4 regions of the Bacillus sp. EA-CB0995 genome follow, and region 1 is predicted to be linked to each of the others. Evidence: riboswitches for the same ligand, from Rfam matches in the RefSeq annotation. Region 1 holds a riboswitch; each other region holds the start of a gene.
The links. A riboswitch is a leader RNA that binds a small molecule or an ion and turns the genes downstream of it on or off. The one in region 1 is predicted to bind S-adenosylmethionine.
Positions count from the first base shown of each region.

Region 2: it holds a riboswitch for S-adenosylmethionine, as region 1 does, so the genes downstream of both, ACEWFJ_RS03690 (methionine ABC transporter ATP-binding protein) here and ACEWFJ_RS01780 (bifunctional O-acetylhomoserine aminocarboxypropyltransferase/cysteine synthase) in region 1, are expected to answer to the same signal.
Region 3: it holds a riboswitch for S-adenosylmethionine, as region 1 does, so the genes downstream of both, ACEWFJ_RS22290 (MetQ/NlpA family ABC transporter substrate-binding protein) here and ACEWFJ_RS01780 (bifunctional O-acetylhomoserine aminocarboxypropyltransferase/cysteine synthase) in region 1, are expected to answer to the same signal.
Region 4: it holds a riboswitch for S-adenosylmethionine, as region 1 does, so the genes downstream of both, ACEWFJ_RS11805 (hypothetical protein) here and ACEWFJ_RS01780 (bifunctional O-acetylhomoserine aminocarboxypropyltransferase/cysteine synthase) in region 1, are expected to answer to the same signal.

Region 1 is NZ_CP169269.1:320,630-323,733, forward strand. It holds gene ACEWFJ_RS01775 (chloride channel protein) at 1-1,113, opposite strand, end outside; SAM riboswitch class I at 1,527-1,630, shown strand; gene ACEWFJ_RS01780 (bifunctional O-acetylhomoserine aminocarboxypropyltransferase/cysteine synthase) at 1,722-3,017, shown strand; gene metA (homoserine O-acetyltransferase MetA) at 2,998-3,104, shown strand, end outside.
Region 2 is NZ_CP169269.1:704,111-707,214, forward strand. It holds gene ACEWFJ_RS03675 (toprim domain-containing protein) at 1-172, shown strand, start outside; gene ACEWFJ_RS03680 (thioredoxin family protein) at 184-483, shown strand; gene ACEWFJ_RS03685 (hypothetical protein) at 626-970, shown strand; SAM riboswitch class I at 1,097-1,204, shown strand; gene ACEWFJ_RS03690 (methionine ABC transporter ATP-binding protein) at 1,366-2,391, shown strand; gene ACEWFJ_RS03695 (methionine ABC transporter permease) at 2,384-3,049, shown strand.
Region 3 is NZ_CP169269.1:4,339,548-4,342,651, reverse strand. It holds gene ACEWFJ_RS22295 (ABC-F family ATP-binding cassette domain-containing protein) at 1-1,433, shown strand, start outside; SAM riboswitch class I at 1,610-1,724, shown strand; gene ACEWFJ_RS22290 (MetQ/NlpA family ABC transporter substrate-binding protein) at 1,816-2,628, shown strand; partial or broken gene ACEWFJ_RS22285 (methionine ABC transporter ATP-binding protein) at 2,641-3,104, shown strand, end outside.
Region 4 is NZ_CP169269.1:2,270,395-2,273,498, reverse strand. It holds partial or broken gene ACEWFJ_RS11820 (serine hydrolase domain-containing protein) at 1-260, shown strand, start outside; gene ACEWFJ_RS11815 (hypothetical protein) at 300-668, opposite strand; gene ACEWFJ_RS11810 (NAD(P)H-dependent oxidoreductase) at 665-1,240, opposite strand; gene ACEWFJ_RS11805 (hypothetical protein) at 1,533-1,832, opposite strand; SAM riboswitch class I at 1,900-1,998, opposite strand; gene ACEWFJ_RS11800 (hypothetical protein) at 2,144-2,335, shown strand; partial or broken gene ACEWFJ_RS11795 (YwiC-like family protein) at 2,553-3,104, opposite strand, start outside.

The sequences.
Region 1 (3,104 bases):
TGGTTTTCGTACTGCATAGCTTGAAATGGCTGTCGTTACAATAGCTACACAAGCAACTGGATCTAATGACGGTATGAGAGTTGCTATAGCATATCCAATACTTGCACCAGAAAATACAATTGGAAAAATATGTCCGCCACGCCAACCTGTAGTTAAACAAACCGCGGTTATACACAACTTTAAAATCCCTGAAAGAGCCAGTATCCCAAATGATATTCCTGTCCATTCATTTACTAAGTCTTTTAATTGGTGTTCTCCTGAAAACAGTGTATACGGAAGTATAGTTCCTGCAATCCCTAAAAGGATACCGCCTATAATCGCTAATGTTAGCTTATATTCTTGAAAAGGATGTACTATTTTTTCTAATATATGTTCTAATTGGAAATAACAGTATCCTACCCCGACACCTATAAAAATAAGAGGGAGAAAGGCAATCCATTCATGGAGTGCAAAAGATCCTTCTCCAAAATTAACAATAAAGGATCCTCGATTATCAAACTGACTAAGCAATAAATATACAGAAAAACCAGCAAAAGTAGTAGCGAGATATACGATAGTCTTTTTCCCTCTAAAAGCTTCAGTGAGTTGTGTATCTTCATGTTCTCTTGGAGCTAAATAACCGAATAGCGGTGCATTAAAAATAACACTTAAAGCAGCGCCAATCCCAAATTCTGTTAGTTCGTGCATTCCTTTTAAAGTAAATTTAAAGCGATCACCAACCCACGTACAAAGTCCACCTATAATCCCAACAAGTGCTGCTTCCGGTCCTAAGCTTGCGCCAAATACTAAAACAATAACAGCTGTTAACGTAGCTTTATGCACAAAATGGTACTCAATTCTACCTGTTTTCTGATATTCAGCCATGGTCTCTGGCATTAAACGGGGGTATGTACCGAAATACTTCTGTGTCAGTCCGACAAGAACACCGCCAATTACTGTTACACAAATTGTGTAATAAGAGGGTGATCCAAATTCTTTAGGTAAATATTCCCAAACAAACTGAATTCCAGCATTTGTGACGACTAAAAATAACCAGACTATAGCACCAACTATAGCACCTAGAAATAAACCGTACATGATGAGTAAATAGTGCATGTTTCTCCTAGTAGCCATTTTTTATGCCTCCTTTATGTTATATCCTATTATGAAAAAGTTAGAGATTCTGATACGAAAATAATTGGGTAACTCATTCAATATGGATATTATCCTTTTTAAAGAGCTACTTATTCAAAGTATATTACAAAAATCAGCATTATTATTGTATGAAACTCTGAACTAGTCATAATTTTAATCATGTTTATACATATATTTTGATGCTTGCTAAAATTAAGTATAACTCTTTAATTTTACATAGTAAGTAAAGTTTTTGAAACGTTTTTTTTGTTTTTAGTATAGAATATCAATGTTTTTTTAATATAACTTAAAGTTTGAGAATGAACAAACGGATTGTTGTTATTTTTACAAAGATTCAGAAAAATAATTGACACTAGGAAATATTTGCTATAAAATCAACGGTAATTGCATAAGTCTTATCAAGAATAGGTGGAGGGACCGGGCCCTACGAAACCTTGGCAACAGCCGTAAAACGGAATTGTGCCAAATCCTGCAGGTATTTCCTGAACGATAAGAAAGGCTACATGTCGAGCGTTTATCTAAGCTGCTTCTTTCTTATTTAGGAAAGAAGCAGTTTTTTTATGTTAAGAAAGAAAGGGGATTGAGGAATGAGTGATGCAAGGGGAAAAGGCACAATTTGTGTGCAAGGTGGTTATACGCCGAAAAATGGTGAACCGCGTGTTTTGCCGCTTTATCAAAGCACGACGTATAAATACGATACATCTGACGATTTAGCAGCTCTTTTTAATTTAGAGGCAGAAGGTTATATTTATACCCGTATTGGTAACCCAACGCTTGCAGCATTTGAGCAGAAGCTGACGGAGTTAGAAGGCGGAGTTGGTGCGGTTGCAACTGCATCTGGGCAAGCTGCAATTATGTTAGCGGTATTAAATATTTGCGGCAGCGGCGATCACCTGCTTTGCTCATCAACAGTATACGGCGGTACATTTAATTTATTTGCAGTTAGTCTGCGGAAGCTGGGCATTGAGGTTACTTTCTTTAATCCAAACTTAGCCGCTGATGAAATTGTTGCTCTCGCAAATGAGAAAACAAAGCTTGTGTATGCAGAATCGCTTGGAAATCCAGCGATGAATGTTCTTAACTTTAAAGAGCTTTCTGATGCGGCAAAAGAGCTTGAGGTACCATTTATCGTCGACAATACGCTAGCTACGCCGTATTTATGCCATGCATTTGAACATGGTGCAAACATTGTCGTTCATTCTACAACGAAATACATCGATGGTCATGCAAGTTCACTTGGCGGTATTGTCATTGATGGCGGTAATTTCGATTGGAGTAAGTTTCCTGAATTCGTTGAACCAGATCCAAGTTATCATGGTGTGAGTTACGTGCAAAAATTTGGGCAGGCGGCATACATTGTGAAAGCTCGTGTGCAGTTATTAAGAGACTATGGAAATTGTATGAGTCCATTCAATGCGTATATGAGTAATATTGGCTTAGAGACACTGCATCTTCGTATGGAGCGTCATAGTCAAAACGCACTAACTGTTGCACAGTGGCTATCTCAGCACGAACGCGTTGAGTGGGTCAATTATCCAGGACTTCAAGGTAATGAAAATTATGCATTGGCACAAAAATATTTACCGAAAGGTGCGAGTGGTGTTTTAACGTTTGGAGTAAAAGGTGGTATTGAATCCGCTAAGGAGTTTATTGCAAGTGTGAAGCTCGCAGCATTGGTGACGCATGTGGCAGATGCAAGAACTTGTGTGATTCATCCTGCAAGCACAACGCATCGTCAGCTTACTGAAGAGCAGCAGCATCTGGCGGGTGTAACGCCTGATTTAATTCGGTTATCGGTTGGTATTGAAGATGCGGCGGATATTATTGCTGATTTAGCAGAAGCCCTTTCTGGAGGAAAACAGTATGCCGATCATCATTGCTAAAGATTTACCCGCTCGTAAAGTATTACAAAATGAAAATATTTTCGTGATGACGAAAGAACGAGCAGAAACACAAGATATCCGTGCTTT
Region 2 (3,104 bases), 380 kb from region 1:
CGCAGATGATGCAGGAGAGAAGCTACGCAAACAATTTCGCCGAGAATTTCCACATGCTGAACATATTTATATTGATCGTTCGTATCGTGAGGTTGCAACTGCACCATCAAATCATTTAGCGAACGTTTTATGGGGAGCTGACATTGACGTTTATACAGAATTTTTACGGTAAGGAATGGTAGAATGATCGATTTGACAGGAAATGAAGCTGTAGCTGCAGTTGAAAATCAAGATAAAACGGTGTTATACGTATATACGCCAATGTGTGGTACGTGTCAACTTGCTAAAAAAATGTTAACAGTTGTTGAAGCCGCATTACCTCATTTGGAAATTGGGATGCTAGATTTAAATTACGCACCGCATTTTGCGCGGGAGTACGAAATTGAAAGTGTTCCGTGTTTACTTATATTTGAGAAAAATCAACTTATGAAGAAAATATATGCATTTCAATCTGTGGAATATTTATATATGGAATTACAATAGGCGGCAAATACTTTGCCGCCTCGACATATTTCTTGGGAAATATAAGCAACAAGCGATTTTTTGTCGAGAGAAAGATACAGGAGAGCCCGTTATAGAAATGGAATGGTATTATGTAAAACGTGATATGAGGAGTGTGACGGAGATGAAATTGTATTCACTGCTTCAATCATTTGTAACATATGCCAATACGCAATATCATTTAGAACCGCTACTGCCGCAATTTGAGCGGACTGTTTGTTTTACTTTTCAAGATGAGCGTTATTCATTGAAAATTTCAAGAGATAAAATTGAGCTTACGAATGGTGCAATGGGAACGGAAGAACTTGTTTGTTTTCAAGAAGATGACTTGCAGTTATTAATTACAGGACAAGTTCGTTTGCAGTCACTATTGCGTAGAAAGGCCATTACATATAGAGGGACATACCAAACAATGTTATTATTAGAATCTGTATTTCATATTTGTAAGCCGCTACGAATAGGTGCTTAAATTTCAGAAAGTTCCTTCTTTGCGAAAATTTCTGTTGACATCTATTTCATGCGTTGATACAATTCAAAACATGAAATAACGAAAACTTCATAACGACAAAATCAGACGAAATTTATATCTGATTTTCTCTTATCAAGAGAGGTGGAGGGACTGTGCCCTATGAAACCCGGCAACCGTCAACTTATGTTGAAATGGTGCCAATTCCTGCAAAGCGAATGCTTTGAGAGATGAGAGGAAAGGATAATAGTAATTTATGTATATAAACCTTTCTGCTCATTTTAAAGCAGAAAGGTTTTTTTGTTGTTTCAGTGTAGGAGGACGCTCAAACGACAAATCGTTTTTATAGTTATAGCGGCGAGCCGCTTACGATTTTTAACTAAAAAGGGGTGACATCAATGATTGTGTTAGAAAATGTAAAGAAAATATATCGCTCCAAAACCGGCGATGTTACTGCTGTTGATAATGCGAATTTACAAATAGAAAAAGGTGAAATTTTCGGGGTTATCGGATATAGCGGTGCCGGAAAGAGTTCCTTAATTCGCTTGTTTAATCAATTGGAGAAACCAACGTCTGGAAAAATTACTGTTGGAGAGCGTTTGATTTCAGCAATTAGAGGAAAAGAACTGCGAGAAGCGCGTCAAGAAATCGGGATGATTTTCCAGCATTTTAACTTGCTTTGGTCACGAACCGTTCGTGAAAATATTGCTTTTCCGCTTGAAATTGCTGGAGTGACAAAAGAGAAAAGAACACAGCGTGTAGATGAATTGATTCGTCTTGTTGGTTTAGAGGGACGGGGAGATGCGTATCCATCTCAGCTAAGTGGTGGACAAAAGCAGCGTGTTGGTATTGCGAGAGCATTAGCAAATAACCCGAAAGTATTATTATGCGATGAAGCGACATCAGCACTAGATCCAGAAACAACAGATCAAATTTTAGATTTGCTTCTCGATATTAATAAACGCCTCGGTTTAACGATTGTACTCATTACACATGAAATGCACGTTATTCAAAAAATTTGTAACCGCGTTGCTGTTATGGAAAAAGGAAAGATTGTTGAAAGCGGCAGTGTGTTAGAAGTATTTCGTAATCCGCAGCAAGACATTACAAAGCGTTTTGTTAAGCAAATAACAGATTCTGAAGATACAGATGAAGCAATTGAACATTTAGTAGAGAAGTACCCGGAAGGAAAAGTTGTGAAACTGCAATTTATTGGTGAAGCGGTAGAAAGACCAGTTTTGCAGGAGTTAATGAAGCAAGATGGAGTGGAAGTGAGCATTCTGCAAGGGAATATTGCTCAAACAACAAACGGGGCGTATGGAAGTTTAATTGTTCATTTAAAAGGTGACGAAGATATAGTTGCAGAGGCAGTTGCAACAATTCAACAAGAGCAAGTAGAGCTGGAGGTGATTGCACATGGATAATTTGTTTCAAAATGTCGATTGGGATCAAATGTTAGAAGCAACACAAGAAACGTTATACATGACGGCAATTGCCACGCTTGCAACGTTCGTATTAGGTCTTATTCTTGGATTAGTACTGTTTCTCACAGGAAAAGATAATCTGTGGGAGAACAAGCCAGTTAATATTGTGATTGGCGCGTTTGTAAATATTTTTCGTTCCATTCCGTTCATCATTTTAATCATTTTATTGATTCCGTTTACGAAGTTTCTTCTTAATACGATTCTTGGAGCAAGTGCCGCATTGCCAGCATTAATTGTTGGAGCAGCACCGTTCTATGCGAGAATGGTTGAAATTGCGCTTCGTGAAATTGATAAAGGCGTTATTGAAGCATCAAAAGCGATGGGAGCAAAGACGAGTACAATTATCTTAAAAGTATTGATACCAGAATCTTTTCCAGCACTTATTTCGGGTATTACGGTAACGGCAATTGCACTTGTAGGCTACACAGCAATGGCTGGAGTTGTTGGAGCAGGTGGTCTTGGTACACTTGCTTATTTAGAGGGGTTCCAACGCAATAATGGTGATGTTACTCTCATGGCAACAATTCTTGTACTTGTTATTGTATTTATTATTCAAATGTTTGGTGATTTTCTTACAAAGCGACTTGATAAAAGGTAAAGAGAAGTTAGTTATTATTAGGATAAAGAGTTTTCGTTTCGTACGAAAACTCTAT
Region 3 (3,104 bases), 450 kb from region 1:
ACGGAGCAGGGAAATCCACATTACTGCGTATATTAGCAGGAGAGTTACTTCCTGATGCAGGAAAGGTTGAATGGTTTCCTCATGTAAATATTGGTTTTTTACAGCAACATATTGATTTACAAGCTGGAACAACCATTATGAAATATTTACAAAGTGCCTTTGTACATTTGTATGATATCGAGCATAATATGCGGCAAGTAGCGGAGAAAATGGCAACAGCAGGAGATAACCTTGAACAATTGTTAGTACAATACGGAGAGTTACAAAGTATACTAGAGCATTCTGATTTTTATCATATTGATGCAAAAATAGAGGAAGTTGCTGCGGGATTAGGGATTTTAGCACTTGGCATGGAGCGTGAGGTGGAAAAACTAAGCGGCGGCCAACGAACAAAACTATTATTAGGAAAATTATTATTAGAAGAACCGCATGTTTTATTACTTGATGAACCAACAAACTATCTCGATAACGTTCATATTGAATGGCTTATGGGGTATTTGAAAAATTACGAACATGCTTACATTGTGGTTTCGCATGATGAAAGGTTTTTAAATGAAATTACCAATGTAATTTATCATTTAGAACATAAAGGAATGAAACGTTATATAGGTAATTATCAAACATTTATAAAAAACCATGAACAAAATAAACAGCAATTACAAGTGGCATATGATAGGCAGCAAAGAGAAATTGGAAAGTTAAAGGACTTTATTCAAAAGAATAAAATTCGTAAAGCAAGACAGGCAAAAAGCCGCGAAAAAGTATTAGAAAAAATAAACAAAATCGGAAAACCAACTTCTGCACTGCAGCCACGTTTTATGTTTCATGTTTACTGTGATCCTGTGAGCCGGATTTTAGAGGCAAAGGATATGCAAATTGGCTACACAGCGCCCTTATTCCCGCCAATTGATTTACAGGTAAAGCGTGGTGAAAAAATTGCCATCGTCGGCTATAACGGTATTGGGAAAACAACAATGTTAAAAACACTATTGGGACATTTGCAGCCTTTAAGTGGTATTGTGAAAATAGGAGAGCGAGTAAATCCAGCTTATTTTGCACAAGAAGAATTTGCTTCAGAACAAACACCAATTGAGGAAATATGGTCATTGCGACCTGATATGACTCAAAAAGAAATTCGGCAGGCCCTAGCAAGGTGCGGTTTAACAGAAGAACATATTGGGCAGCGGCTTTGCTCATTAAGTGGTGGAGAACAAACAAAAGTACGTTTATGTGAATTGATGTTAACAGAAAGTAATATACTCGTTTTAGATGAACCAACTAACCATTTAGATGTTCGAGCAAAAGAAGCACTTAAGGAAGCCCTTATGCAATATGAAGGAACGGTTTTACTTGTTTCTCATGAGCCAGATTTTTATGAAGAATGGGTGACGCAAGTATGGCATGTGCAGGGGTGGTGTAAAGAGATAAAATAAGGGATATCAAAGGAGCGTATAGCTCCTTTATCCCGCTATTTTTGGGCGGTAAGCCCCCACTGGGGGAAGTTTCACTTTATAGTTCGATAATAAAAAAAATTCAGAAAAGTATGTTGACAAAATGTTTTACAAGATTTAGTATAAGGTACATAGTTTTTGACAACTTTATACCGATACTCTTATCCAGAGAGGCGGAGGGACTGGCCCGATGAAGCCCGGCAACCAAACTTACGAAACGGTAAGTTCAGGTGCTAATTCCAGCAAAACGATTATCGTTTTGGAAGATAAGAGAGGAAGCTACTTTTATATATAGGACACCTCTCTTAACTTTAGAGAGGTGTTTTTATTTTGTCAAAAAGATAGAAACTAAGGAGGAACTGAGATGAAGAAATTATTGTTAAGTATTGTAAGCGGAGCTGTATTGTTACTAGGGGCATGCAGCTTAAATTCAACAAAAGATGCTAAGGCATTAGATGAGAAGAAAATTACTGTTGGCGTAACCGGCGGGCCGCATGAACAAATCTTGGAGAAAGTAAAAGAAGTAGCTGCAAAAGATCATTTACAAGTGGAGATTAAAGTGTTCAATGATTATGTAATGCCCAATGTATCGTTAGATGAAAAAGACATTGATCTAAATAGCTTTCAAACGAAATCATATTTAGATGTATTTAAAGAAGAACGCAAAATGAAGTTAACAGAAGTATTTTCAACAGTAACGTTTCCAATGGGAATCTACTCAAAGCAAGTGAAAGATGTGAAAGATTTAAAAGAAGGGGATGCAATTGCTGTACCAAATGATCCGACAAATGAATTACGCGCTTTGAAATTGTTTGAGAAAGCGGGTGTATTAAAAGTTGATCCGAAAGCAACAGAGAAGGCAACAGCGAAAGATGTAGTGGAGAATCCTAAAAACTTAAAAATTGTTGAACTAGAAGCATCTCAGTTGCCAACACAGTTAAGTGAAGTAAAAGCAGCTGCCATTAATACAAATTTTGCAATGGGTGCAAAGCTACATCCAGCAAAAGATTCTATTTTCCGTGAAGGAAAAGATTCGCCATATGTAAACTGGGTTGTTGTTCGTTCAGATAATAAAGATGATGCAGTCGTAAAGCAGTTTAAGAAAGCTTACCAATCACCAGAAGTGAAAGAATTTATTGAGAAAAAATTTGATGGAGCTGTATTGCCATCGTGGTAGGAGATGAAGTGTATGATCGAATTACAGAATGTATCTAAAATATTTGAAACAGAAAAAGGGAAAGTAGAAGCACTTAAAGATACATCGCTTACTGTGAAAAAAGGAGAAATATTTGGAGTTATTGGATATAGCGGTGCTGGGAAAAGTACGTTAATCCGCTGCGTCAATTTATTAGAAAGACCGACGACTGGTCATGTTCTTATAAATGGAAAAGATTTAACATCTTTACCTTCAAATGAGCTTGCACAGGCAAGGCAAAAAATTGGCATGATTTTTCAAGGGTTTAATTTATTAAAAACAGCAACTGTATATGAAAATATAGCACTTCCACTTCGACTTACAGGAATTACAAAAGCTGAGATTCAACATAGGACAGAAAAATATTTGCGCATTGTTGGATTGTTTGAAAAAAAGATGCGTATCCGAATGAGCTTTCAGGGGGACAAAAACAACGGGTTGCGATTGCCCGCGCTTTA
Region 4 (3,104 bases), 1.9 Mb from region 1:
AGAATATTAAAAAATACGAACTTCCAGTTGGAGATGGTGAAGCATATTCTTATCATAATCAATGGTGGATTCCCCATAATGAACATGATGCCTTCGAAGTACTTGGGAGTTATGGACAATGCTTATATATTGATCCAACTGCAAATATGGTTATCGTTCATTTTTCATCAAATGCTAATCATAACGGAGAAATACAATCCGCATATAGTGATATGTATTTACAAATTGCAAAACACTTACAAAAAAGAACCTCCAATTAGGCTTTAACTTTCGAAGTTTTTGTTACAAAAAGAGCTGTCTTATGGCAGCTCTTTCTCTATGATCGTAATTACATTTTCCCATTGTTCTTCTGAGAAACACAAAGGTTCTAACTGAAATACCATCGAACACAAGTCTTCTATATAATAGACGTTTGCCTGTAAAAATTCCCATCGAAGCAACTTAGGTATATACAAATCTGCAACTTGTTGGTTTTGTTCTACTAAAATGTCTACTTCTCTCTCACAAATACCTCTTATAAGATACTCTTCCCGCACTTCTTGTTTAACTTTAGAAAATTGCTTGCTATTCTCTTTTATCCTAAATAAACAAGAAAGATAAGAATAAAACAAATCATCTTCTCTTTTACATACACTCATAATTTTATAAATCTGTTCCTTATTTTTCATAATTTTGCCGCCTTCTCATATATCTTTTGCAGCCATTTCTCTCTTTTTTCTTGTTTACTATTTTTCACAGATTGAAATACAGAACGCTTTATGTTACGTATCCCACAAAAGTATAATATTCCTTTCTTCATTACAATCCATTCAGCTGATCGGTATAAAAGTGCAGCGTACCATAAAGGAGAATCTAGTGTATAAATCACCCATGCTTGTTTTCCTGTAAGTAATCCTTTAGGCATTATCCCTTCATATTTGTAAGCAAAACCTGAAACAAATACTCGGTCAATAAATCCCTTTAATATCGCCGGCATACTCCACCACCAAACTGGGTAAATAAAAATGAAGTAATCTGCCTCTGCAACTAATTCCCTATATTCCCCTGTTTCTTCCTCATGCACTAAATCTCTTCTCTTTTTTGTCTCGTTAAAGGTTAGAACAGGATTAAATTGTTCCTTATACAAATCAAGAACGGCTACAGAGTGACTTGTTTTTTGTAATCCTTGTTCCACATGTTTCAAAATAGCAGCGTTGAAACTTGACGGGTTTGGATGCGCGTATACAATCAATATGTTCATTGTAAACAACACCTTTCCTTAAATTTCCTTTTGACTTTTATTGGATTCACATGCTATTCTAATATATGTCAAAGGGCAAGCCCCTTTTACAAAAGCAATGACACCTATTCGGCGATGGTGTCTTTTTTATTTGTTAGCCGAGAACGCCCATCTTTCGGGGCACATTTAATTTTTGAACACTACACACTCAGCACCATTTCCTTGTAAAAAGACTGCATAGTACAGTCTTTTTATCTACATACCTCAAAAGTGAGTGAATTTTCAAATAAATTATAACATAAAAAAAGAGAGATCAACTCCCTCTTCTCTCTTTTACTATGTAGTAAATCCCCTTATCATCTATATATTTGTGTGGCTCTGCTAAAGTAATTTTCCCATCCAGTTTTAATTCATCAAGTAACCGTAATAAATAAAATTGCTGAAGCATCTTTTTCGCAAATTTCCCTTTATGTTCAGAAGCAATATACTCTTGAATATCCAATAACGTAATCGGCTCTTCTTGTTCTTCCATATATTCGTAAATTGCACTTCGCAATGTAATATATTTCTCGATTGTCACAGCTATGTCCACTCCTTTCTTCTCGTTGTCCATCTTTCATTATCGGTTTTTTTGCAATAAAAAACCTCTTCGATAAGAAGAAGCGGAACATATCTCTTCCTTCTTATCTTTCAGAACAAAAATGTTCTGCTGGAATTAGCACCTGCATTGCGGTTGCTGGGTTTCATCGGGCCAGTCCCTCCACCTCTCTGGATAAGAAAATATTCACTTTAACCCTCACTATAACGAATATAACCAAAAAAGTCAATTCTTATAAGAATTATCAGGATTCATTTTTTGAAAACTATTATATTTTGTTTCGTTTTGCTCATACTACAAATGTATAGACCAAAGGAGGTGCAATCATGCAAAAAAATGCACGTGGTCATGTTCAAGATTCTTGCCAAGCTTTACATGAAGCAAAAAACTGTTTACAAAGCGCCTTGCAAACAGTCGAGAAATCAGATAATCGTCAACGTATTGAACAATCTTTACAAGCTGTCCAACATGCGCTGCAACAGTGCGATAGTACGGCAAATATTTTATCTCAAGAATAAAGTGAAATTTCCATCAGTGGGGGTTTTTTCATCCTCCACTGATGGTTAGTTGAACCAATCGGGCTTTTACGGGCAGTTATCCCCCACCTACTTTCTTCAATCTTCTCAAAATCTTGAGGTGGGGGACTTACTGCCCGTTAATGCGAGATAAACAATTCCTAACAATAAAAAGTAAGCACGTATGAATCATGCTTACTTTTTATTCATTAATTTAATATCAACCCTTAAATTGAAATAATACTGTAGTAGCAATGAAAAAATAAACTGAATTGACGATTTCCCACACACCAACTTTTAAAACAGTTACTTTTTTACCATATAACACAATAGCGCGAATGCAACTTGGAATAAACGCAATGACAAACCAAGGAGACACAATGAACGTACCAACTACAAGTGATAAATGGTATCCCCATGAAATCCAACGATATGTTGGATTTTTCTTTTCTCGAATCATCGTTTTCACATAGAACGTGCTTCCCAGAAAGTATAAAAATGAAACAAGTGCGATTAGCCATGCTGTTTCATCAATTGTTTTCATTGTGAAATAATAACTGATCATTCCGCCAATACAAAAAACGATAATAGCACTAACATCATTCAGTAGTGCTCGCTCATTCTTTTGACACGCAAAAAAAATGTTTACAAAAAATAATGGAAGCATATATATTGCAAAAAAAGAATACGCCATTCGTATGTAAGTGGAACTATACCAAACAAAATAGCAAGACTAAAATAAATGAGCGTCCAGTGTAAATAGCGTTTTTGT